One region of the Paenibacillus sp. J22TS3 genome, then DNA from elsewhere that is predicted to be linked to it. Evidence: riboswitches for the same ligand, from Rfam matches in the RefSeq annotation. Region 1 holds a riboswitch; each other region holds the start of a gene.
The links. A riboswitch is a leader RNA that binds a small molecule or an ion and turns the genes downstream of it on or off. The one in region 1 is predicted to bind thiamine pyrophosphate.
Positions count from the first base shown of each region.

Region 2: it holds a riboswitch for thiamine pyrophosphate, as region 1 does, so the genes downstream of both, KJS63_RS18840 (ABC transporter substrate-binding protein) here and KJS63_RS00920 (thiamine phosphate synthase) in region 1, are expected to answer to the same signal.
Region 3: it holds a riboswitch for thiamine pyrophosphate, as region 1 does, so the genes downstream of both, thiC (phosphomethylpyrimidine synthase ThiC) here and KJS63_RS00920 (thiamine phosphate synthase) in region 1, are expected to answer to the same signal.

Region 1 is NZ_BOSF01000001.1:198,695-206,375, forward strand. Features, by position in the region: gene KJS63_RS00905 (thiazole synthase) at 1-463, opposite strand, end outside; gene thiS (sulfur carrier protein ThiS) at 466-669, opposite strand; gene thiO (glycine oxidase ThiO) at 666-1,796, opposite strand; gene KJS63_RS00920 (thiamine phosphate synthase) at 1,793-2,446, opposite strand; TPP riboswitch at 2,625-2,732, opposite strand; gene KJS63_RS00925 (ABC-F family ATP-binding cassette domain-containing protein) at 2,836-4,389, opposite strand; gene KJS63_RS00930 (lytic polysaccharide monooxygenase) at 4,955-6,304, shown strand; gene KJS63_RS00935 (hypothetical protein) at 6,466-7,461, opposite strand; gene KJS63_RS00940 (hypothetical protein) at 7,448-7,681, opposite strand, start outside.
Region 2 is NZ_BOSF01000006.1:110,462-118,142, reverse strand. Features, by position in the region: gene KJS63_RS18850 (EAL domain-containing protein) at 1-988, opposite strand, end outside; gene KJS63_RS18845 (pyridoxamine 5'-phosphate oxidase family protein) at 1,185-1,607, opposite strand; TPP riboswitch at 1,782-1,892, shown strand; gene KJS63_RS18840 (ABC transporter substrate-binding protein) at 2,107-3,099, shown strand; gene KJS63_RS18835 (thiamine-binding protein) at 3,122-3,415, shown strand; gene KJS63_RS18830 (ABC transporter permease) at 3,412-4,176, shown strand; gene KJS63_RS18825 (ABC transporter ATP-binding protein) at 4,189-5,010, shown strand; gene KJS63_RS18820 (TatD family hydrolase) at 5,010-5,795, shown strand; gene KJS63_RS18815 (alpha/beta hydrolase family protein) at 6,131-7,642, shown strand; gene KJS63_RS18810 (AAA family ATPase) at 7,643-7,681, opposite strand, start outside.
Region 3 is NZ_BOSF01000009.1:58,963-66,643, forward strand. Features, by position in the region: gene KJS63_RS22565 (M4 family metallopeptidase) at 1-1,324, opposite strand, end outside; gene thiC (phosphomethylpyrimidine synthase ThiC) at 1,642-3,411, opposite strand; TPP riboswitch at 3,603-3,712, opposite strand; gene KJS63_RS22575 (UvrD-helicase domain-containing protein) at 4,042-6,420, shown strand; gene KJS63_RS22580 (hypothetical protein) at 6,513-6,743, opposite strand; gene fabF (beta-ketoacyl-ACP synthase II) at 7,002-7,681, opposite strand, start outside.

The sequences.
Region 1 (7,681 bases):
GTGAAGCTCCCGGCATAACGGCATGCACACCGAGCTGCTGAAGTCTTTTGGCCAGAATAACATCATCAGAAATATAAGGTAGAACTATAAATCCTTCCTCAAGGAGTATTTCACACGCTTTCCAGGTTTCCAGCGGATCAGGAAGCAGCGTACGGGGATCTCCGATGACCTCAACCTTGATCATATCACAAAGTCCGGATGCTTTCGCGAGTTTGGCTATTCGCACCGCCTCCTCTGCGTTCTCGGCACCCGCTGTATTCGGCAGCAGTGTGTAACGCTTCAAATCAAGGCGTTCGAGAAAATGCTCCTCACGCGGGTTGGATAGATTCAATCTGCGTACCGCAAAGGTTAATATTTCCGTCCCGGAGGCTTCAACCGCCTGCCCCTGTACATCTAAGTCAGCAAACTTTCCGGTTCCCAGCAGCAAACGGGAGTGGAACTCATGTGATCCAATTGTTAACATCATTAACCGCCTCCTACAAAATGTACAATTTCTATGGAATCCCCATCCGACAATAAAGCCTCTTCATGCTGATCCTGGTGCAGAATGTCATGGTTTTGCTCCACCACCACGGTTTTGACACCCAAATCCAAGCTTTCCAGAAGATCGTGCACCGTTCTGATTTCCTGGTCTAACGTCATGATCTGACCATTGATCCGAATCTTCACAGCACCATTTCCCCTTCCCTCTGTCTCTGATAACGGTCCGGACTGAAGGGCTCAAGATTGATCCCGGGTGGGGCAATTCCCTCCATTACATTAGCCAGGATGCTTGAGCTTACCGCACTCATCAGCACTCCGTTACGGTAGTGTCCGGCTGCAGCGTAAAGTCCGTGAATCCCTGAAAATCCACCCAGATACGGAAGTCCGTCGGGTGTCTTCGGCCTGTGTCCAGACCAGGCTCTGATAAATTGACTGAACCGGATTTCAGGTATGTACTCCGAGCCTGCGCTTAACAGCTTATGCACGCTGTCAGCCCTAACTCCAGACGAACGATCCCCTGGATAACTGGTTGCTCCAAGCCACAGCTTATTTCCTGGTTTGGGAACGATGTACACATTGCGGGCATACAGCGTATGTGTGAGCAGCGGTGATTCGGAATGGACCTCCACGATCTCACCCTTAACCGGCTCAAGGGGAAGCGTTAGCCCCAATGGCTGAAGCAGCTGGTCCATCTGCCAGCCCCCGGCAAGTACAGCCTGCTCACACTCCAGGAATCCCCTGGATGTCATAACCCCTTGAACCGAGCCGTTGATCTCACGAATCTCCGCAGCTTTAGTCTGCAGCAGGAGTTCTGCTCCTTTGCTCTGAGCGCTGTACGCTAGAGCTTCCGTAAGTCTGCCAGGAAGCAGCTGGGTCTCCTCTGCCCTGTAAACCGCTCCATGAAGTGCTTTGCACAGGGCAGGCTCTGCCGCCTGCAGCTTCTCGGGCCTCCACCATTCGCCGGAGCAATCAGCCAGCATGACAGCATGCAGCTCCTCCGCTTCTTGGCCGTCTCTTGCCGGAACGAGGAACCCCCGCTCGTTCAGACCAGCGTCGATACCGCTAAGCTGCCGCAGCTCGCGGATGACGGAAGGAAAAGCATCGCGGCTGAGCCGGGCCATGCTCTTAAGCTCTGGATGCTCGAAATGCTCACAATCCGCAGCCAGCATGCCAGCTGCCGCCCCGGAAGCCCCCGAAGCCAACTCCCCCTGTTCCACAAGGGCGACCTTCTTGCCCCGCTTGGTTAACTGATAAGCAAGAAAGCACCCGATTACTCCGCCGCCGATGATGACTGCGTCATATCTGCTGCTCATTTTCTCTCCAACTCCTCTCGTGATAAACCACCGATGGTCTCTTTAAGCAATGCCTGCCGATATTGCCCGGCTGCCCCAGCCGGATCTGGCGAGCCCATAACGCCCGACATCACGGCAATCCCATCGGCACCTGCCTGAAGAACCTCCGATACTCTGCCGGGGGTGATTCCCCCAATTGCAATTACCGGAATAGCCGATGGCCCGCACAGGTTAGCAAGTTGATGCAGCCCCCTTGCGGTTAATCCTTGTTTCGACGATGTCGGATAAATGTGTCCATAAATACAATAATCTGCTCCCTGACCGGCCGCCTCCAGCAGTTCTTCTGCATTGTGGATGGAGCGTCCGATCATTGTACGGCTGCCTACCACAGTCCTGGCGCGGATTGCGGAAAGGCTCTTCCTGCCCAGCTGCACACCACCGAGCTTATAAGCTTTGGCAATATCTGCCCGGTCATTGATATACAGTTTGCCCGCAGGCATCCCGGCTTCAAGGAGCTGTTCCACCGCATAAGACAGCTTATGAGCACTCCAGCTCTTTTCCCTAAGATGAAAAGCATCAAGATATGGATAAATGGCGATAGCATACCGAACAAGTTCAGGCACATCTTTCGTTCCATCTGAAATGACATGAAACTTAGGCAGACCGTTCATACGCTGCTTCCTCTCCATCGGTATAAATTGAACGCAGCCTGTAAGAGCGCACAAAAAAGCCGCTCTCGCAGAGAGCGGCTGAACGTGTATATCAAAGCAATGAAGCTAAGCTCTGAGGACCACCTTACACCGGCTTGAATGACTTGCATTGCTAAGCTAAGCTGGTGGAATGCTGGTTCCATCACGATTACCACTTCCCTACGCTGGTATAACCCAGATCAGGTGCAAAGGGTCCGGATGCTTAAAGCTTCCATCTCAGCCGAATTTGGCCCCCCTAGTGTGTAACTATTAAGTTAATGACAGTGTAACATGTTTTGGAAACAGATTGAACCCTAATTTCATGAACAAGCTTGTTCACAAGTGTGAGTTACACCTGAGTTAAGCTTTAATCAGGCTTTTTTTGTTGACCAAGCTTCCACGTCCCAGGTTTTGGTCACCCAATCTTCATAGAAGTCAGGTTCGTGGGAGACAAGGATCACAGTCCCTTTGAATGCCTTAAGCGCACGCTTCAGCTCTTCCTTCGCAACGACATCCAGGTGATTGGTAGGCTCGTCAAAAAGAATATAGTTCGTCTCGCGCATCATCAGCTTGCAAAGACGGACCTTTGCCTGTTCTCCCCCGCTAAGCGCCTTAAGCGGCCGGGTAATATGCTCATTCTTGAGACCACAGCGGGCAAGATGCGCACGGACCTCGTGTTGGTTAAGGTGGGAGAACTCATTCCATACATCATCAATCGGAGTGATGTTCTCAGCCTTGACCTCCTGCTCGAAATAAGCCGGGAACAGAAAATCACCTTGATAGATTTTTCCGCTGATCGGTTTGATTTTGCCAAGTATTGTTTTGAGCAAAGTTGATTTACCCACACCGTTACAGCCAACAATTGCAATTTTGTCCCCGCGTTCGATAATCATCGACATCTTTGGAAGCAGTGCGTGTGTATAACCGATTTCAAAATCAATGCCTTCAAACACCGTTTTTCCGCTCGCTCTGGCCTCTTTGAAACCAAATGTCGGCTTGGCAGCTTCTTCAGGTCTGTCAATACGCTCAATCCGCTCCAGCTGCTTCTCGCGGCTTTTTGCCCGACCCGAAGTGGAATAGCGGGCTTTGTTCCGCTGAATGAAGTCTTCCTGCTTCTTAATGAACTCCTGCTGCTTCTCATAAGCGTCAATATGTTGATTCTTGTTGATGTCGGCCATCTCCAGGAATTTCTCATAGTTGGCGGTATAACGGGTAAGCTTGGCAAATTCAAGATGGTAAATGACATTAACGACCTTGTTCATGAACTCCGTATCATGGGAGATCAGCATGAAGGCATAAGGATAGTTCTGCAAATAGTTCGTCAGCCACTGAATGTGCTCGACATCCAGATAGTTGGTAGGCTCATCGAGCAGCAGCACATTTGGCTTCTCCAGCAGCAGCTTTGCAAGCAGCACCTTGGTGCGCTGCCCACCGCTAAGGGCTGACACATCACGGTCAAGGCCGATCGCGGATAGACCCAGACCGTTCGCCATTTCCTCAACCTTAACATCAATCAGATAAAAGTCGCCGATATCCAGCTGCTCCTGGATGTCACCCATCTGAACCAGCAGCTCTTCCAGCTCTTCAGGCGTGGCATCTCCCATCTTGTTCGTAATCTCCATCATTTCCTTCTCAAGTTCAAGAAGAGGAAGAAAAGCATCTTTCAACACATCTCGTACTGTCTTGCCCGGAGTCAGCACGGAATGCTGATCCAAATATCCATAACGGACCTTGGGAGTCCATTCGACCTTGCCGCTGTCTTTAAGCAGCTTCCCGGTCAATATATTCATCAGTGTGGATTTCCCCACACCATTTGCGCCCACCAGACCCACGCGCTCTCCGGCCAACAGGCGGAAAGAGACATTTTTAAACAATGTGCGGTCCCCGAAATTATGGGAGACATTCTCTACTGTTAATAAGCTCATAAAAAAGTACTGCTCCTATCTGTATAATTAATAATTTTATCTCAATTAAAGGACATTCAAGATTTCATTTTAGCATAAGAACCAGGTTTTCTGAAACAAGGTGTTCAAAATTTAATCAGCTGTCACTGCCCTCATAAGCCAAATTTCATTATAAAAATGCAACAACATCTTCAGGAAATTCAGATCTTCGATTTATTTATCAAAATCTATCAAAAATGTCTCTTAAAATTGGTAAATTTGTGTTACAATTGCTATGTAACTAATATCCAAATAATCCCTTATTTACATATTTGTATATATAGTTGCTTTTTATTTCGAACGTTTTGTATTCGCTTACAACTTATGTCGTTATTCGATGCTTATGTAATTTCCACTCAAATCTTCACCTGCTTCTGATATAAACTCTTAGGAGTTTATATAAATTCTATTTAGAGAGAGGAGCTGAGGCATCCCCCATTCATACCAATACCAGCCTGAACGTAATTCTAGCGTCAACCCGCATCTGAGTGACAACAGAACACTTCGTTCAGCAATACCAAAAACCCAAATTCGAAGGAGGTAACTTATGACATCCATCCGTTTATCCCAATCACCCGTATCCAAACTTGCCGCTGTCGTTATCTTTACCCTGTTCTCCGTAGCCCTCATGATTCTGCTGTCGGACAAAGCATCCGCACACGGCTACGTTGAAGGGCCTGCCAGCCGTGCCGCTCTGTGTAAGTCTGGCCAGAACACCGACTGTGGCGCTATCGTGTACGAACCTCAGAGCTTGGAAGCTCCAAAAGGCTTTCCTGCAGCAGGGCCTGCTGACGGCAAAATCGCCAGTGCTGGCGGAGCGTTCCCTAAGCTTGATGAGCAATCGGCATCCCGCTGGACTAAAGTGAACATTTCTTCCGGTACGAACACCTTTACTTGGAAGTTTACTGCGGCTCATGCCACAAGCAACTGGAAATATTACATCACTAAAGCAAACTGGAATCCAAACGCAGCCCTGACCCGTGATTCCTTCGACCTGACTCCATTCTGCTCTGTAAACTATGGCGGCAAGCAGCCTCCAACCTCTTACACAGATACTTGTAATGTACCCGCCCGCAGCGGATACCATGTTATCCTGGCTGTATGGGACATCGCTGACACAGCAAACGCTTTCTACAACGTAATTGATGTTAACTTCAGCGGCAGCAACCCTACCGATACTCAAGCTCCTACAGCTCCAACCGGACTGACTGCATCTTCCAAAACTGCAACAAGCGTATCTCTGTCTTGGGGCGCTTCTACGGATAATGTTGGCGTGACAGGATACCGCGTTTTCAATGGCTCCAATGTCGTTGCTAATGTATCTGGCTCAACTTTGAACTATAATGTAACCGGTCTGACCCCTAGCACAGCCTACACGTTCAGCGTAAAGGCCGTTGATGCCGCAGGAAATCTTTCAGCTGCAAGCAATACTCTTAACGTAGCTACGGATGCTCCTCCGGCCAATGACACTGTGGCTCCAACAGCTCCAGGCGGACTTCATGTGATGGGGACTCCGACTTCTTCCAGCATCAATCTCATGTGGAATGCTTCTACTGATAATGTAGGCGTTACCGGCTACCGTATTTATCAAGGTACAACCCTGGTAGCTACAGTCTCTGGCACAACTACAAGCTATAATGTCACCGGCCTGACTGCTAATACATCTTACACTTTCAAAGTCCATGCCTTTGATGCTGCTGGCAACCAATCTGCAGCGAGCACGGTAACCGGCAAGACTGCTGATGCTTCTGCTGCTCCGGCATGGGCAGTTAACACAGCCTATACAGTTGGATCACTTGTTACTTATAACGGCTCTGTATACGAGTGCCTTCAGCCTCATACTTCCCTCGCTGGCTGGGAGCCATCCAATGTTCCAGCCCTCTGGAAGCTGAAATAACCTAGGTTGAAATAACCTATTAACCCGGTAATGACAACACCCCCAAGTGCTGAAGAGCTTAGGCTTTTCACGCTTAGGGGTGTTTTATTGACTTCAACTCTGACCACTGCAACCGGGCAGCGAACTGTCTTATAACATTTATCTAATTTTTTTCTCAATTATTACTTTGTTTTTCCTTGACTGGGGCACCTGGGTTCGTAATAACCCTTAGCAGCAGCTTCCCGCTCGTGGGTAAATACCTCCTCCAATTTGAACTCCTGCTTGCAGGTATCCCTATAATAGTATTTGAGCCCGTTCACAGGATGAGTACCTCCATAGATTACCGGCCGTTTAAGAAGACGGCCTCCGCCAAGCCCATAGTTATTGTAATGCTGATCTCCAATAGGGATTCCCTGGAGGAATACAAGGAGGCCGATATCATTCAGAGTATTGATCCACTCTTCTCCTGGAATAATTGGCAGGGTAAAGGTATAGTCAACGCCCAGTCTGGACGCATAGCGATTATGACTGTTCATCACTCGGGCTAAATCCTCCTCAATAGCCTGAACAATGACGGTACGTCTTTTCGCCTCAAACAAATCCTTGTCCCGAAGCAGTGGAATCGAACCTTCTTCATCGAGTTGATCCCGGCTTCCCTTCAACCATTTCTTTTCTGACGCCTGATATACAGCAATGTGTTCATCCAATGTGAAGTGAACGATATTTCCTGCTTGATCCGAGAAGGCATATGGCTTTTTGGATGTCCAGCGATAATCCCCTAACTCCTCACCTTCCGAACTCTGAAAGCTATGAAAGCTGTAGATGTAGTACCCGTCATAATCAATTACAACAACAGCTGGGATATACGTAAGAAGGGCCATTTGAGCCGCCCGGTCATCTCCTATACCGAAGTTCATATATAACGTACACAGCAAAGAGTCCAGCGCCTTCTCCTTATTCGCTCTAAAAAACTTGGTTGAAGCGTAACCCGGCTCGTATTCCTGAAGCGCGTTTTCGTTCAGCCTGCTTCCTCCATCCTGGGCAGCGGTCCTTAATGCAGAAGTATACCGCATGCTCAGCTGCTGAGCTTCCAATCTGTTATGGCTGTGCACTGAATTTATCCAGAAGAAGGGGCTGACTATAAGGATAAAAACCACTGCCAGATCAGTAATCTTCATTTAACACCATTCCCCCGTAATGCAAGGGGCCCGCATCAGCACCCTGGGCTGAATTATAAAGGAAATTGGTTAGTACGGTTAATGGACTAAGACCTTTGCGATGAATGCTAACTGTAAAATAGTCCCCTGCTTCCATCTTATACTTTCGGCTCAGATCTTCCCTGCTTAAAGCTTTCTCCGGAAATATGGTCCTCTCCAATTCATCCGTATAATGACTCTC
Region 2 (7,681 bases), on a different contig from region 1:
ACAGATATCCCTGGGCGAGCGAGGCGCCATAAGTACAGCAGAACTCAAAATCTTCACGTTCTTCAATTCCTTCAGCGAGCACCTGACCGCCAAAATCCTGGGCCCTTTCAATGATATTCAGGATCTCCTGCTGTTTGAGGCGATCTCGGCTGCAGCCACCGACCAGCCCCCGGTCAATCTTAACGTAATCCGGTTTAAGGCGGGTCATTTCTTCCAGTGTGGAATAACCGGACCCTACATCGTCCAGAGCTACCGAAATCCCGTTTCTCCTATATTCTGTGAAAATGTCCAGCAGGTTCGTCATATTATGGATCTGCTCTGTCTCCACTACTTCAAACACAAAGTCAGCTGGATTCAGCGAGAGCCTCTCGATTGCTGCAAAGGTATGGGTAAGACAGTATTTTGGATTATAGATGGAGGACGGAAGAAAATTGATGAATCTTTTTAAGCCGTGGGGAAGATACTGCGCGCTCAGCTCAATGGCTGAGATACGGGCGGCCCGGTCAAGAAAGGAATGAAGCCCAGTCTCCCGCGCAATCTCGAACAGCTCGAACGGATTGAATGGATACTGGATTTGCGAAGGACGTAGGAGAAATTCAAAGCCAATCACCTCTTCCGCAGCACTTACGATGGGCTGCATATGACTGGTGAATCGCTTGCCGACAATAATATCAACGACATCATTATGTTTGAAGCGAGCCTCCATTTGAGGCAAGGATGCCCATACCCATCGGTCACCCTGCTTACTAGAACCTTCAATGTTCACGTAAACTTCTGTCTTGTCCGCCAGCGCAGATCGGCGTACAGACCGAAGCAGCTGAAGCAGCTCGGCTCTTGAGCAGTAAGACACCCGGCATGCATCCGGATCACAGATCGGGGTGAACCCGTCTTGTCTTAACAACGAAACGAGCTCGGCTGATGCCGGGCGCAGTGAAATGACTCCCTTATCCTCAATTGGCCCCTGAACGCTGCAGCTGCTACAGATCATAAAAATCCCCCTTGGCACTTTTTGCCGAATTATGTCGAGTTCATTATATCATGCACAGGACGTAATACCTAGGTCTTGACAACTATTTTTCGAAGGTAATCTAAGAACAGAGCCCTCCTTTTTCAAGGCTAGATCTGCAGCGCTAGAACATAAGAAAAGCCCGGAGATTGTCCCGGGCTTGATGGATCTATGTGTATTACTTGTCCGCTGCCCATACCTGTCTGTCCGAACCCTTGGCTGCAAATTCAATCCTGGATGGAGTAAGCTTAATCACCACATAATCAGGATCATCCGGTCCGCTAAGATAAGGCTTGAAGTCATCCCTCCATACCTTTGACTTTAAGTCCTGAGCATCACTTACCGATGCCTCCCCTTCAATCTCCACCACGTCACCCGTTCCTCCCTGCTCATAGCCTAACAGCAGGGCTGCCTTCGGGTTATTCTTAAGCTCTTCCACCTTGTGTGTCTTTCGGTCAGTAGCCAAATATATGCTGAGTCCCTCATGGTAGATGGCCATATAACGAACCTTGGGGCCACCGTTCTCAACGGTTGCCAGTGAACCAAATTTGTTAGCCTGTAATGCCTGTTCGATCTTCGATTCCAACTGCTGACGATCCATGATTGTCTGCTCCCTTTCTATAGTAAATTAAAGACATGGCATAACTATGGAAGCTTCATCCATATACCACACAACGTTAGTGTACCCTGTTCACAGCCTGCTGAACCGTCTTCCTTCCTTTACAAGACCGCAGGGGTGGGACTATAATACTCCTAGCAGTACCACCCGCTTAACTTCATAGACCCGGGGAGCTGGAATTCGGCCGGCTGAGAGTGTATCCCAAAGATACTAACCCGTATACCTGATCTGGATAATGCCAGCGTAGGAACGAGAAAAGTATGGTTACCCATTCTTTCATACGCATACAAGGCGTCCTGTCCAGGGCGCCTTGTCTTTATTTATGTGGAATTAGACGCGGCTTCCCCGCTCTAATCCTATATGCAGATTCATGTTATTGATTAGGCTGTTGGAGAGTAAGTCGGGATTCAAATTGAGGTAAGGAGAGATTCAATTGAACAAGAAAACCTGGGGCCTGCTCCTGCTGATCTGTCTGATTGTGATGACCGCGGCAGGCTGCGGAGCTTCGAAACAAACGGATAATGCGGACACCAGCGCCGGCAAGACCGCAACATCCACCGAACCGGCCAAGCAGAAAAACATCAAGGTGGTTCTGGACTGGACCCCCAATACGAACCATACAGGGCTCTATGTTGCCAAAGAGCTCGGTTACTATAAGGATGCTGGACTAAATGTGGACATTATTCAGCCGGGAAGCGGCTCTGCGGATAATATGGTTGCTTCGGGCGCGGCGGAGTTCGGTGTCAGCTATCAGGAGAGCATTACCCAGGCCCGAACGCAAAATGTGCCTCTGGTCTCCCTGGCGGCTGTGATTCAGCACAATACGTCCGGCTTTGCGGCACCCGTTGACCGCAAGATCAAGTCACCGAAGGATTTTGAAGGCAAAAAATACGGCGGCTGGGGTTCACCAGTAGAACAAGCCGTGATGAAGTCCATTATGGAGCTTCAAGGTGCCGACGTCAGCAAGGTAACCAACATCAACATGGGGGATGCTGACTATTTCACCGCCGTGAAGCGGGATATCGACTTCGCCTGGATTTATTACGCCTGGACCGGAATTGAAGCCCAGCTTCGCGGGGAACCGCTCGACATGCTCTATGTTAAAGACTACTCCGAGAAGCTTGATTACTACACTCCGGTGATTGCCTCCAGCGAGAAAGTGATCTCTGGGGATCCGGAAATGGTTAAGGCGTTCATGAGTGCCACTTCAAAAGGATATCAATATGCGATTGACCATCCGGAGGAAGCTGCCAAGATTCTGCTGAAGGCCGCGCCGGACTTGGATGAGAAGCTGGTCATGGCCAGCCAGAAATGGCTCAGCCCCCGCTATAAGGATGATGCGCCGCGCTGGGGAGAGCAGAAGGAATCTGTCTGGAAGAACTATTCCGACTGGATGTATGAGCACAAGCTGCTCGACAAGCCGCTTGAGGTAAGCAAGGCCTATACGAACGATTATCTGCCCGCAGCCAAATAAATAACCAGGAAGGAAGATTACAATGGCAAATACACTGCTCAGTGTTCAGATTATTCCGAAGACTCCAGGCGGTGAAGACGTGATCCCCTATGTGGACCGGGCGATTGAAGTCATTCAAGCCTCCGGTGTGAAACATCAGGTTAACGCCTTGGAGACGACGATGGAAGGGGAGCTTGACGAGCTGCTGGATATCGTTAAGAAAATGAATGAGGCTGTTATCGAGTTCGGCAGCCCAAGCATTATTTCCCAGATCAAGATTCTATACACGCCGGAAGGAGCGAGTATGGATAAGCTGACGGAGAAATACCGTCCGTGAGATCATGGTTTAGAACTGTATGGCCGCCCCTTGTGGCGGTCATCTTGTTTATCATCGTCTGGCAGGCGGCGGTCTCCACGCTTGGCATTGACAAATGGCTGCTCCCGGCTCCTTCCGACATCGCCAGAGAAGCGGCCGTGAATCCCGAAAATCTGTGGGTGAAGACGGTGTCCACACTCCAGCTGACGGTTCTAGGGCTGGTCATTGGCGTGGCGGTTGGTCTGATTCTTGCTTTTGTCCTTCATTTCATTCCGTTATTGAAATCAGCCTTCTATCCCCTGATTATTCTCAGCCAGAACATTCCCACCATTGCGCTGGCTCCGCTGCTTGTTGTATGGTTCGGCTTCGGCCTCACCCCGAAGCTGATTATCATCACTCTGGTCTGCTTCTTCCCGGTGGCGGTGGCCGCCATAGACGGCCTGTCCAGAACAGACCATATTATGCTGAATTACATGCGCATGATTGGCGCAAGCCGGGGACAGATTTTCCGCAAGCTGGAACTGCCCTACGCGCTTCCCTCCATCCTGTCCGGGATTAAGATTGCTTCCACTTATAGTGTCATGGGAGCGATTATTGCTGAATGGATTGGGAGCGGCACAGGCATTGGCCAGTATCTGATGATGCAGAAGTCATCCTTCAGGACAGACCGGATCTTTGTGGCCATTATGATCATCGTCCTGATGAGTCTCCTGATGTTCACGCTGATCGTTCTGCTGGAGAAATGGCTGATCCGTTACAAACCCGACCAAACAAATAAATAAGGAGTTATGAAGATGAGCGATGTCACAATCCAAGAAGGAAGCCCAGACACTCCCGCGCTGGAAATCCGGGGCATCTACAAAAGCTTCCGGGAACGCAAACAGCAGCTCCCCGTTCTCCAAGATGTCTCGCTGTCCGTGGCTCCGGGTGAGTTCGTATCTATCGTGGGGCCTTCCGGCAGCGGCAAGAGCACCTTATTCCATATTGTCGGAGGTCTTGCGAAGCCCGACCAAGGGCAAATTCTGCTGCAAGGGGCCGATGTTACCGGTAGCAAAGGGCATATCAGCTATGTGCCGCAGCAGCCTGCGCTCTTCCCGTGGCGGACGATCGAGGACAATGTGATTCTTGCGCTTGAAGTTGCCGGCGTACCGCTGAAGGAAGCCCGCCAGGAGGCGAAGAAGTGGCTCATCCGGGCCGGTCTCGGCGGCTTCGAGCAGGCTTACCCGCACAAGCTGTCCGGCGGCATGCAGCAGCGGGCCTCCTTCCTGCGGGGACTGCTCAGCCGCCAGGAAGTGATGTGCCTGGACGAGCCGTTCAGCGCGCTGGATGCCTTGACCCGCAGCGATATGCAGCACTGGTTGCTGGATATGTGGGAGGAGAACAAACGCTCCGTCCTGTTCATCACCCATAACATTGAAGAGGCTCTTCTGCTGTCCGATACGGTATATTTGTTCTCCAGCCGGCCGGCCTCCGTCCTGCATTCGGTGAAGGTTCCCTTCCCCCGGCCGCGCCGGGAGGAGCTGATCGAGGACCCGGCCTTCAACCGGCTCAAGCGGGAACTGACCGGCTACATGCGGGAAGAGCAGCGCAAGATGCGCGAAGGGAGCGTAGGGTGATGCAGCCTCTAATCGATGCCCATATTCACCTGGATTTATATGAAGAGCCCGACCGGAAAAGACTGCTCAGCGAGCTTGCGACGAGTGGTATTGAATCCGTTATCGCGGTATCCATGCACCTGGAATCGTGCCGGGAGAACGAGGCCCTTGCGAGGCAGTATCCAGGCGTAGCCCGCCCTGCGTACGGCCATCATCCCGAGCAGCCGGTTCCTGCCGAAGGCGACATCCGCAAGCTGCTGGCCTGGATGGAAGAACGCGCAGGCGACATGACCGCTGTCGGCGAAATCGGCCTCCCCTATTATTCCCGCCTGGAGGCGTTGGAACGCGGGGAGACCTTCGAGCTTGAGCCATACATCCGGCTGCTGGACAGCCTGCTTGCTTTTGCCGCCCGGCATGGGAAGCCGGTAGTGCTCCATGCCGTATATGAAGACGCCGACCTCGTCTGCGATCTTCTGGAGAAGCATGGCATCAGCAAAGCGCATTTCCACTGGTTCAAGGGCGCTTCCCATACCGTCAAACGTATGGCGGACGCAGGCTATTACATTTCGTTCACCCCCGATCTCCTGTATGAGAAGGAGATTAATGAGCTAGCCAGGGTCTATCCCCGCCATCTCGTGATGGCTGAGACCGACGGGCCGTGGCCGTTCGAGGGACCGTTCCAAGGGCGGATCACCCACCCGGCTATGACCCGGGATGTTGCTGCTGCCTACGGAGCTATCCATGGACTGACTGCGGAAGAAGCAGAGCTGCTGCTGTATGAGAACACCCGCCGGTTTTACGGATAGCACTTCCCGTATTCGCTGTGGCAACTTCATCAACGTTGTCTGGACATTACATAGAAGCCGGTATTCACATTCCCATTTAAGTTGAACCTGAGAATTACCAGTAGGCAAGCGTGTGAAATGATTCTGGAGAAGCGGAGTGTTCGTCTTTATGATCGGAAGAACATTTCGCACGGCTGTCACACTTGTAATTCAATAGTTCAACTTATTCGGCTTCTTTTCAGTCCTGGCCATCTCCGATTTATACACAGTGTAAGATTCCGTTTATATCCAGTTTAAAAAAGTGCCGAATAATACGGGATATCTAATAAGATATACCTGATCTAGGAGGCGCAAATATGAGATTATTTGAGATGATTCTCTTGCTGTGTACCGCTTCTTCCATCATAATCTACTTCTTTGGCAAAACAAGGCTATCCATCAAAGCTCTTTCGGGCTGGGTATCATTGGCCATACTTGCAGTCCATCTTCTTACCGAAGGCTATCGTTGGCCTTTGCTTCCCCTATATTTCATCGTTCTGCTCTTCTCGGCCTTGTCCTTATACCAATACTATAAAAAGCCCCCTCTTAAAAAGAGGCGGCCTGTTCATACGGCATTAATCAGCAGCATTTTAGCCGCCGTTCTCTTTATATCCGGTGGTTTAATGGTGCTGTTCCCTTTCTTCCAGCTTCCCGAGCCGACCGGGCAGCTAAGTGTCGGCACACAGACGCTCCATCTGATTGATAAATCCAGGCAGGAAATTTTTGCGGCCGACAGAAATCCAAACCGAAAAAGAGAGCTGATGGTCCAGCTGTGGTACCCGGCCGAAGCAGTCTCTGGTGACCCGGCGCCTTTCATATCCAGCGGGTCCAAAATGATCAAGGCCGTTGCGCAGAGCATAGGCATGCCAGCTTTTTTACTTAATCACCTGAATTATATTCCTTCAAATTCTTACAAGGATGCGGCCATCGCAAAGATTAACAGCACCTACCCGCTCGTTATTCTAAATCACGGCTTCAGCTCATCCCGGGTGTACCAGACTTCATATGCCGAGAACCTGGCCAGCCACGGGTATATCGTCGCATCCATCGACCATACCTATAGTACGGCGGCAACCGTATTTCCGGATGGAAGAACAACATATACGGACACTTCGCAGGATATGCTGGATACTTCGGACACTTATAGGGACAAGCTGGGAGGAGAATGGACCAAGGACATTCTTTTTACGCTGGATCAACTAGAGAAGATGAATAAAGGCACCGTACCAAGCATTTTCAAGGGAAAAATCGATCTGAATCATGTGGGGGTATTCGGACATTCTCTTGGAGGAGCAGCCTCCTATGATGCTGCCTATGACCCCCGTATCAAGGCGGGAATGGATCTCGATGGTTCGCTATTCAATTACCGGAACAAACATGGTTTCAACAAGCCGTTTATGTTTATGATGTCGGATCAGGGCTTCAACATGTACAAAAGGGTGATCGACAAGCAATATTTCTCCGATCAGGAACTAAAGGAACTGGACACAACCCCTGAGCAGTACAAGCGGGATGTGGACAATATGAAGGCGATGTTCAAACATTATCAGCATGTCGTTCGGCAGGGAGGCGAAGTGGTCTATGTGCAGGGCACCAAGCACAACAATTTTATGGATCAGCAGCTGTTCTCCCCGTTGATTACGCGGCTGCTAGGGATTACAGGAAGCATCGACGGCGAGCGGTCCATCGAGATTGTGAACCGTTATGTTCTGGATTTCTTCGATAAACATCTGAAGAACGCAGGGGGATATCTGGTGACCGGGCCTAACCCCAATTATAGGGAAGTTAAATTCATTTCATCCACCTTCAGCAAATTGAACCAGACCTGATCAGTCAAACAGCTCCCGCATCATTTTGTCCTTATTGTT
Region 3 (7,681 bases), on a different contig from region 1:
ATGCTCCAGATTGGTTCTGGTAGGCCAAGTTCGCAGTCTGCTCCGTCACTCCGTGAGTCATTTCGTGGGCGACTACATCGAGACCGCAGGACAGGCAGTCAAAGCCGCCCCGGGATGATCCGCTGCCATCGCCGTACAGCATATAACCACCGAACCAGGCCGCGTTATCCCAGCGCCCCCCGTAGTTCGAGCTGCTCCACAGATCAGGAATGTGAACGACGGAAGTAATGGAGCCTCCCGCTCCATTAATGCTGTCCCTTCCGAACTTGTTCAAATAATAATCATAAACCTTGCCTGCGTTATAATGGGCATCCACCGCCTGCCGATCCGAGAAGGAAGTACCGGAACTTACTACATTGTTGTAGTAAATCCCGCCTTGGGCATCGGTCCCACTGTATGCTGTCGTGAAGATCCCCCGGTCCGTATCGGTATACCGCTGCCACATGATTTTAGTAATATCGGACAATTGGTACTTACCACTCTGAGGATCTTTATAAATATTCAATGATTTCGTGTCCAGATTGTACCCTACACCTGATCCAGCCGCCTCGTTCGCCGGATTCATGCTTCTTGCCTGATAGGTAATGCTGTACCCGTTAATGACTTCCCCGGTGTTGGCATCCACATATCCGGTCCACTTGCCCGGATGGGGGATAAGGTACATTAAGTTCACCTCATAAACGAGGCGATAGACCTCATTCACCGGGTAAATCATCAGCTTGGCTGAGGGCCCGGAGATATTCAGCATCATCTGCCCGGAAGCAGACGAACCGGTTCCCCAGCTGATGGATGTCCCCTCCTTCTCCTCAACCCAGCCTTTCATCGCGGCAATAGCCTGCCCGGAGCTGATGGCAGCCGTCAAATCGTCCGGCATTACCTCGTTCTCCGATTCTGTCCGGCTGGCCACCTCCTCAACCTGCTGATTCTCATCCAGATGGACACGAATATACTTGCCGTACACTGGAATGCCCTGAACCTGCTGCTGATACAGGAAATGGGTCATCTGCGCCTTATCCTTCTTCTTGCTGAGGAGCCGCAAGTTCCGTTGCGGGTCCGACAGCTGAGTAAGCTCCTTGTTCTCGCCCAGGAAGCTCATAACTGAGCTATCGCTGCCAAGACGAGGAGAAGTGATATCTTTATAAATACGGGACTTATCGTCAACAGCAGAATTTTGTCTGTTACTTGCATCCTCCGCCGGATTTTGCAGAGAGTAGCCCTCTGCCTGGGCTGAGGCCCGGACAACCCCTATCCCCCATGCCCCATTCGTAATACAGACTACAGAGAGCATGGCCACCAACATTTTGCGGATTCTATTGCTGCTCAACCGCCCTACCTCCCCTATTTCCTGTTGATAGATGAATAGACGATAAGTTGAATTCAACTTATATTGCTATAGCAGACTAAAGTGCCTATCAATGGTTATATCGGGTGTTTAACCATATTTTTGTAGAAACATCGACAATAAACATCATAATTCGACTCATCAAAAAAAAAAAAAAATATAAAGCCCGAGCCTGGATGAACAGCATTCCTTGGACGCAGCGCCTTGGCTTGTAAACCAGCTTCCGGCGCTTACGTCTCGTACCATTCATTAACCTATCTCGGGCTTGTTCTATCTCTACTATACTACATTAAAATCTATTATTTGTAGATCACACTTCCAGCTTCCTTAAACTCCTTGGCCTTCAATTCCATCCCTTCCTGGATCGCGTCTTCACTATCCAGTCCGTTCTCCTTCGCATACTGGCGAATATCCTGGGTGATCCGCATGCTGCAGAATTTCGGACCACACATGGAGCAGAAATGCGCCGTCTTGGCCCCTTCAGCCGGGAGCGTCTCATCGTGGTACTCCATCGCCCGCTCCGGATCAAGCGACAGATGGAACTGATCCCTCCACCGGAATTCAAATCGTGCTTTGGATAGCGCATTATCTCTGTCTTGAGCTCCCGGATGACCTTTGGCCAGGTCGGCGGCATGGGCAGCGATTTTGTACGTGATCACGCCTTCCCGCACATCTTCCTTATTAGGCAGTCCCAAATGCTCCTTCGGCGTGACATAACAGAGCATCGCGGTACCGAACCATCCGATCATCGCTGCGCCGATGGCCGAAGTAATATGATCATAACCCGGGGCAATGTCTGTGGTCAGCGGGCCAAGCGTATAGAAAGGGGCCTCGTCACAGATTTCCAGCTGCTTATCCATGTTCTCCTTAATCTGATGCATCGGCACATGCCCTGGCCCCTCAATCATGACCTGCACGTCATGCTTCCAGGCGATTTGGGTCAGCTCGCCGAGCGTCTCCAGCTCCGCGAACTGGGCTTCATCATTCGCATCCGCGATACATCCCGGACGCAGGCCGTCTCCAAGGGAGAATGCGATATCATAGGCTTTCATAATTTCGCAGATTTCCTCGAAGTGGGTATACAGGAAGTTCTCCTCATGATGGGCCAGACACCACGCCGCCATAATAGAACCGCCACGGGAGACAATGCCTGTCAGCCGTTTTGCAGTAAGCGGCACATAGCGGAGAAGCACACCCGCATGAATGGTGAAATAGTCCACGCCCTGTTCGGCCTGCTCAATCAAGGTATCCCGGTATACTTCCCAGGAGAGGTCTTCCGCCTTGCCGTTCACCTTCTCCAGCGCCTGATAGATCGGTACTGTGCCGATCGGAACAGGAGAATTACGGACAATCCACTCGCGGGTAGTATGAATGTTCTTGCCGGTAGACAGATCCATGATCGTATCCGCCCCCCACCTGGTCGCCCAGGTCATCTTCTCCACTTCCTCCTTAATAGAAGAGCCCACCGCGGAGTTCCCGATGTTCGCATTGATTTTCACTAGGAAATTACGCCCGATAATCATCGGCTCACTCTCCGGGTGATTGATATTGCTTGGAATGATGGCGCGGCCGCGAGCGACCTCGTCCCGGACAAATTCTGCGGAGACATTCTCGCGGATGGCGATATACTGCATCTCCGGCGTGATGATCCCTTGGCGGGCGTAATGCATCTGGGTGACGTTGCGTCCCGGCTTTGCCCGCAGTGGACGTTGTCCGTTTGAAGGGAACTGCTGCATATTGGCTCTTGGATCATTTTCCAGATAACCGTTGTCCTCCGGCTTGATCTGCCGTCCTTCATACTCCTCCACATCACCACGTTCCAGAATCCAGGAGCGGCGTCCCTGCGGCAGCCCCTTCGTAATGTCCGTTACCGCATCGGTATCGGAATAAGGGCCGCTCGTATCATACACACGGACCGGTGCATTCTCATGACTTCCATAGCTGTCCGAAGTTGGACTAAGGGCAATCTCCCGCATCGGCACACGGATGTCTGGGCGCGGTCCCTCAATATATACCTTGCGGCTGCCCGGAAGGGATGAAGTTTGAAGCTGCATCGTTTCTTTACTCATAACAAAAAAAGCCTCCTCTTTGTGTATCCGAGAAAGGCCAAGCGAGTGTATGGACAAAACAAGACCGGTCTTATTTCACACTTGGAAGCCCGGCTGGCTGCTGCATCCTGCCCCATTACAGAGCCGGAATATACGCGCATCGTACCGGTACAATCATGTGTTTATAAAATAAATGGTCTCTTGAAGCGGACAGCTTCGTCCATTTCAATTCCTCCGCTGGCATTACCCAGATCAGGTATAACGGTCGATAGTGGAATTCCTATCCTCTCAGCCCAAACCTTGAGCTCCCGCTTGATATGCAGTTGTCGGTACCATCTTAACCCAATTATGATAGATTTACAACGATAGAGTCTGGAGTGCTTCAAGCTGGGATGGTTGAGGGTCTGTATTGCTTCAAGCTACGGTGACTGAGAGACTCCGTGTTGCTGCCAAGCCAAGATAACCGGGAGTTCTATGCTGCTGCAAGCTAAGGTTACTGAGAGTCCAATGCTGCTGCAAGCCCGCCTTCAACTCTCTATCTGGCCATTTTCCCAGCTAGCTTCCCGCCTCTCTTCCCAGCCCTCTTCTATTGTATGTTTGGAAGAATAGAGGTATGCTTTTAAGCTGAATAAAAAGATAAAGGTGAATGACATGGGTGAATCCATTTACAATACACTTCCCGCGGGTGCGGCCCGCCGGAACATACCGGAAGCCCGGATCGCCGCCGAGCGGACCAGCCGTGACATCGTCGGTCCAGGTGAACCCGATGCGGCGTATTTCCGCACGCTTGAAGCAAGCGGTATTCTGCTGAATCCACCGCAAATTTCTGCTGTCCGGCACTTTCAAGGGCCGCTGCTTACGCTGGCCGGAGCCGGATCAGGCAAAACCTCCGTTCTTATCTGCCGGACGGGCTATTTGCTCTCGGTAAGAAGAGTCGACCCAAGGGAGATCCTGCTCCTGACCTTCTCCAGCAAGGCTGCGGCGGAGATGAGAGACCGTATCGCGGTTCTTCCGGGCATCCACCCCCACGATATCCGGCTGCTTCAGGCCAGAACCTTCCACTCCTTCTTCCTTCAATTGATCCGCAGACAGGGAAATGAACTGGAAATCTGGAACGAAATGCGCAGACAGCATATTTTATTAAAACAGATAATGCGGGAGATGGGACTGCAGGACGCCTATCAGCCGGAGACGTTGTTATCCGTCCTCTCCTCCTACAAAACGAGTCTAACCGACATTCAGGATATACCCGAAGACAGTGTCACCGAACGGGAGATCAAACGGATTCTCCTCCAATATGAACAGTGGAAGCTGGATCACGAGAAAATGGATTTCGATGATGTCCTGATCCTGGCTTATCGCATGCTCAAGAACAATCCCGCTCTGCTAAAGACGCTGCAGGACCGGTTCCGCTATATCATGGTAGATGAGTTCCAGGATACGAACCACCTTCAATATGAGCTGGTAAAAATGATCGCCGCCCCGCAGAACCATCTGATGGTGGTGGGAGACGACGACCAGACGATCTACTCCTTCAACGGGGCGCGCAGCGAGTATATTTTAAAATTTGAACAGACGTATCCTTCCGCCAAGGTAATTACCTTGGATATTAATTACCGCTCGGGAGCGCGGATCGTTGGTCTCGGCAATGAAGTAATCCGGCATAATAAACTGCGCCGCAGCAAAACTCTGCGAGCCGCCAAATCCGGCCCAGGCAGCCCGGTGTACACCCGCCCGCTGTCGAGTGACGAGGAAGCCCGCCATGCGCTCGACCGGATTGAACATGAGGTTCTCACTGGAAAACGGTCCTACGGCGACTACGCCATCCTCTACAGATCATCCAGCAACAATCGGGCTATCCTGGAGCAGTTGATGATCCGGGAGATCCCGTACATTGAATACGGGGATGGCCAGCTGCTCTATGAGAATGCCCTGGTTCTTCCGCTGGTGGACCATCTAAGGCTGGGGCTGAACCGCAGGGACTTTACAGCCATGGAAAGTGTGCTGCCCACGCTCTACATCAATCGGGAGCGCGGCATGTCCCATATTGTGCAGCAGGAATCCCAGCGGGCCAAGAAAGGGCCGCTTGTTCATCTGCTAACCCTATCCGGCTTGAAGGACTTTCAGCTCGCCAAAATCAAAGACAGGCTGCAGCTGATCCGAAGCTTGTCCTCCATGCGTCCTGCAGCTGCTATCGCCATGATGCGGGAGAAATTCTACAACGCCTATGTGGAAGCGGATGAGCGCAAGCTGCTGACCCAGCACAAGGAAATGATCAAGGAAATGCTGGACGAGCTGGAGGCTTCGGCAGAACGGTTCGACACGGTGGCAAGCTTCCTTGGCTTTATTAGCGATGTGATTCAGAAAAGCCGGGAGCGGAGCGCCGACAAATCCCAGGAGCAGGGCGACCGCGTGGCCCTGATGACCATTCATCGCTCCAAGGGACTCGAATTCCCGGTCGTTATGCTGATCGGAGCCATCGAAGGCAGTCTCCCGCACAGCTCGGCCATCGAGGCCGACCGGATGAACGATACCGCCTATCCTGAGGCGGGCGGAGCGGGCAAAAGCGCAGCAGCCCTTGAAGAGGAGCGGCGGCTCGCCTACGTCGCGATCACCCGTGCCAAGGAGGAGCTGATCATCAGCTCCCCCGCGAGGTACCGCGGCAAGAAAGCGGCCGTCTCCCGCTTTCTGCTCTCGGCCTTCGGTGGCGACGCAGCCGAAGGCGCCTTGGCGGCTGCGGGCGCATCGCGCTCCCGCAGCCGGGAGACTTCCCCGGGCGCTGCGCACGCCCGGGGAGCGGCCCCGAGTCCGCACAGCGCTCGGGGCACGGGCACGGCTGCGGGCACGGGGGCAGCCCGCAGCCGCAGCCAAGCGGCGGGGCAGACGCATACCGTCGCCGCCTGGCTGTGCCAAGGTCCAGGCTGTATCGCCTGGACCCGGGTGTCGGCGAGGGATGAGCACCTCGCCGCGAAGCCCTGCCCCCTGTGCGGGAAGCCCATGCACAGGGGCAAGAAGGGCGTGCCGGTGTAATTGTCCGGCACGTCCCGGTCTTGCGGGCAGCGGCAATCAGCACGCTGCCCAGGATGTCATGGTTCCGGGCGGGCGACACATCTGCGTACCGCTCAACCGGAACCGTTCACCGCTGCGTACCACGTGCCATCGCCCGAATCCGCCACGCTACGCACCACATGCCGCACCGCCCGGAGGATCGCTTCACTGCGCTCCTCGTGCCCTCTCCCGAGCAGCTGGCATGCGGCCAAGCTATCGCTGCGTGGCACAGCTTGCGCTCTACCCTGCCAAGCAGGAAGAACCACAACAAGCCCCATGATGCAGAATGCTCTCCCTTGCATCATGGGGCTTGTTCAATTACTGCAAACTCCCGACTCCTCACAACATGTCCGGAGGTTCCCTTACACAAAATCCCGCAAGACTTACTTTACTTGTATATTCCTGCTAACGCCTGTTAACTTCAATTTCGGCCAACTCTGCTAACTCTAATCTAATTTCCAAAGCTTCTAACTTTAATTTTCTGCTAACCTTCTTACTTAAATAGGCTCTGAACTAGCCGCCGCGCGCACTTAGACTCAGTCCAAGCTTGTTAGAACGTCCGTTTACTGCTCATATTTCTTCAGCACAATCACAGCATTATGACCACCGAATCCGAACGAATTCGATAACCCGATTTGGAGGGATGCGGCACGCGCCGTGTTCGGCACGAAATCCAGATCATAGCCCTCATCCGGCTGATCGAGGTTAATCGTGGGCGGGATAATACCTTCCCTCAGACTCTGAACAAGAGCAATCGCCTCTGCTCCCCCGGCGGCGCCGAACATGTGACCCAGCATGGATTTATTAGCCGTAACCGGAACCCTCAAAGCGCCTTCGCCAAGCAGCTTCTTAATCGCTACGGCCTCTGCCGCGTCCCCAACTTGAGTGCTTGTGGCATGTGCGCTGATCACGTCAATATCCTCTGTGGTGATTCCGGCCGAGCGAACCGCGCTCTTCATCGCCAGGTAGGCTCCGGTTCCCTCGGGGTGCGAAGCCACCATATGATACGCATCCGAACTGGCTCCATACCCGATGACTTCCCCGTAGATCTGCGCTCCCCTTCTGAGTGCATGGGACAGGGATTCCAATACCAGGATACCCGCGCCCTCACCCATGACAAAGCCGTCGCGGTCTTTGTCATAAGGCCGGCTGGCCTTCTCCGGCTCATCATTTCGCACAGAGAGAGATTTCGCGTTGCCAAATCCGGCTAATGCCAGCGGATTAACCGCAGCTTCCGTCCCTC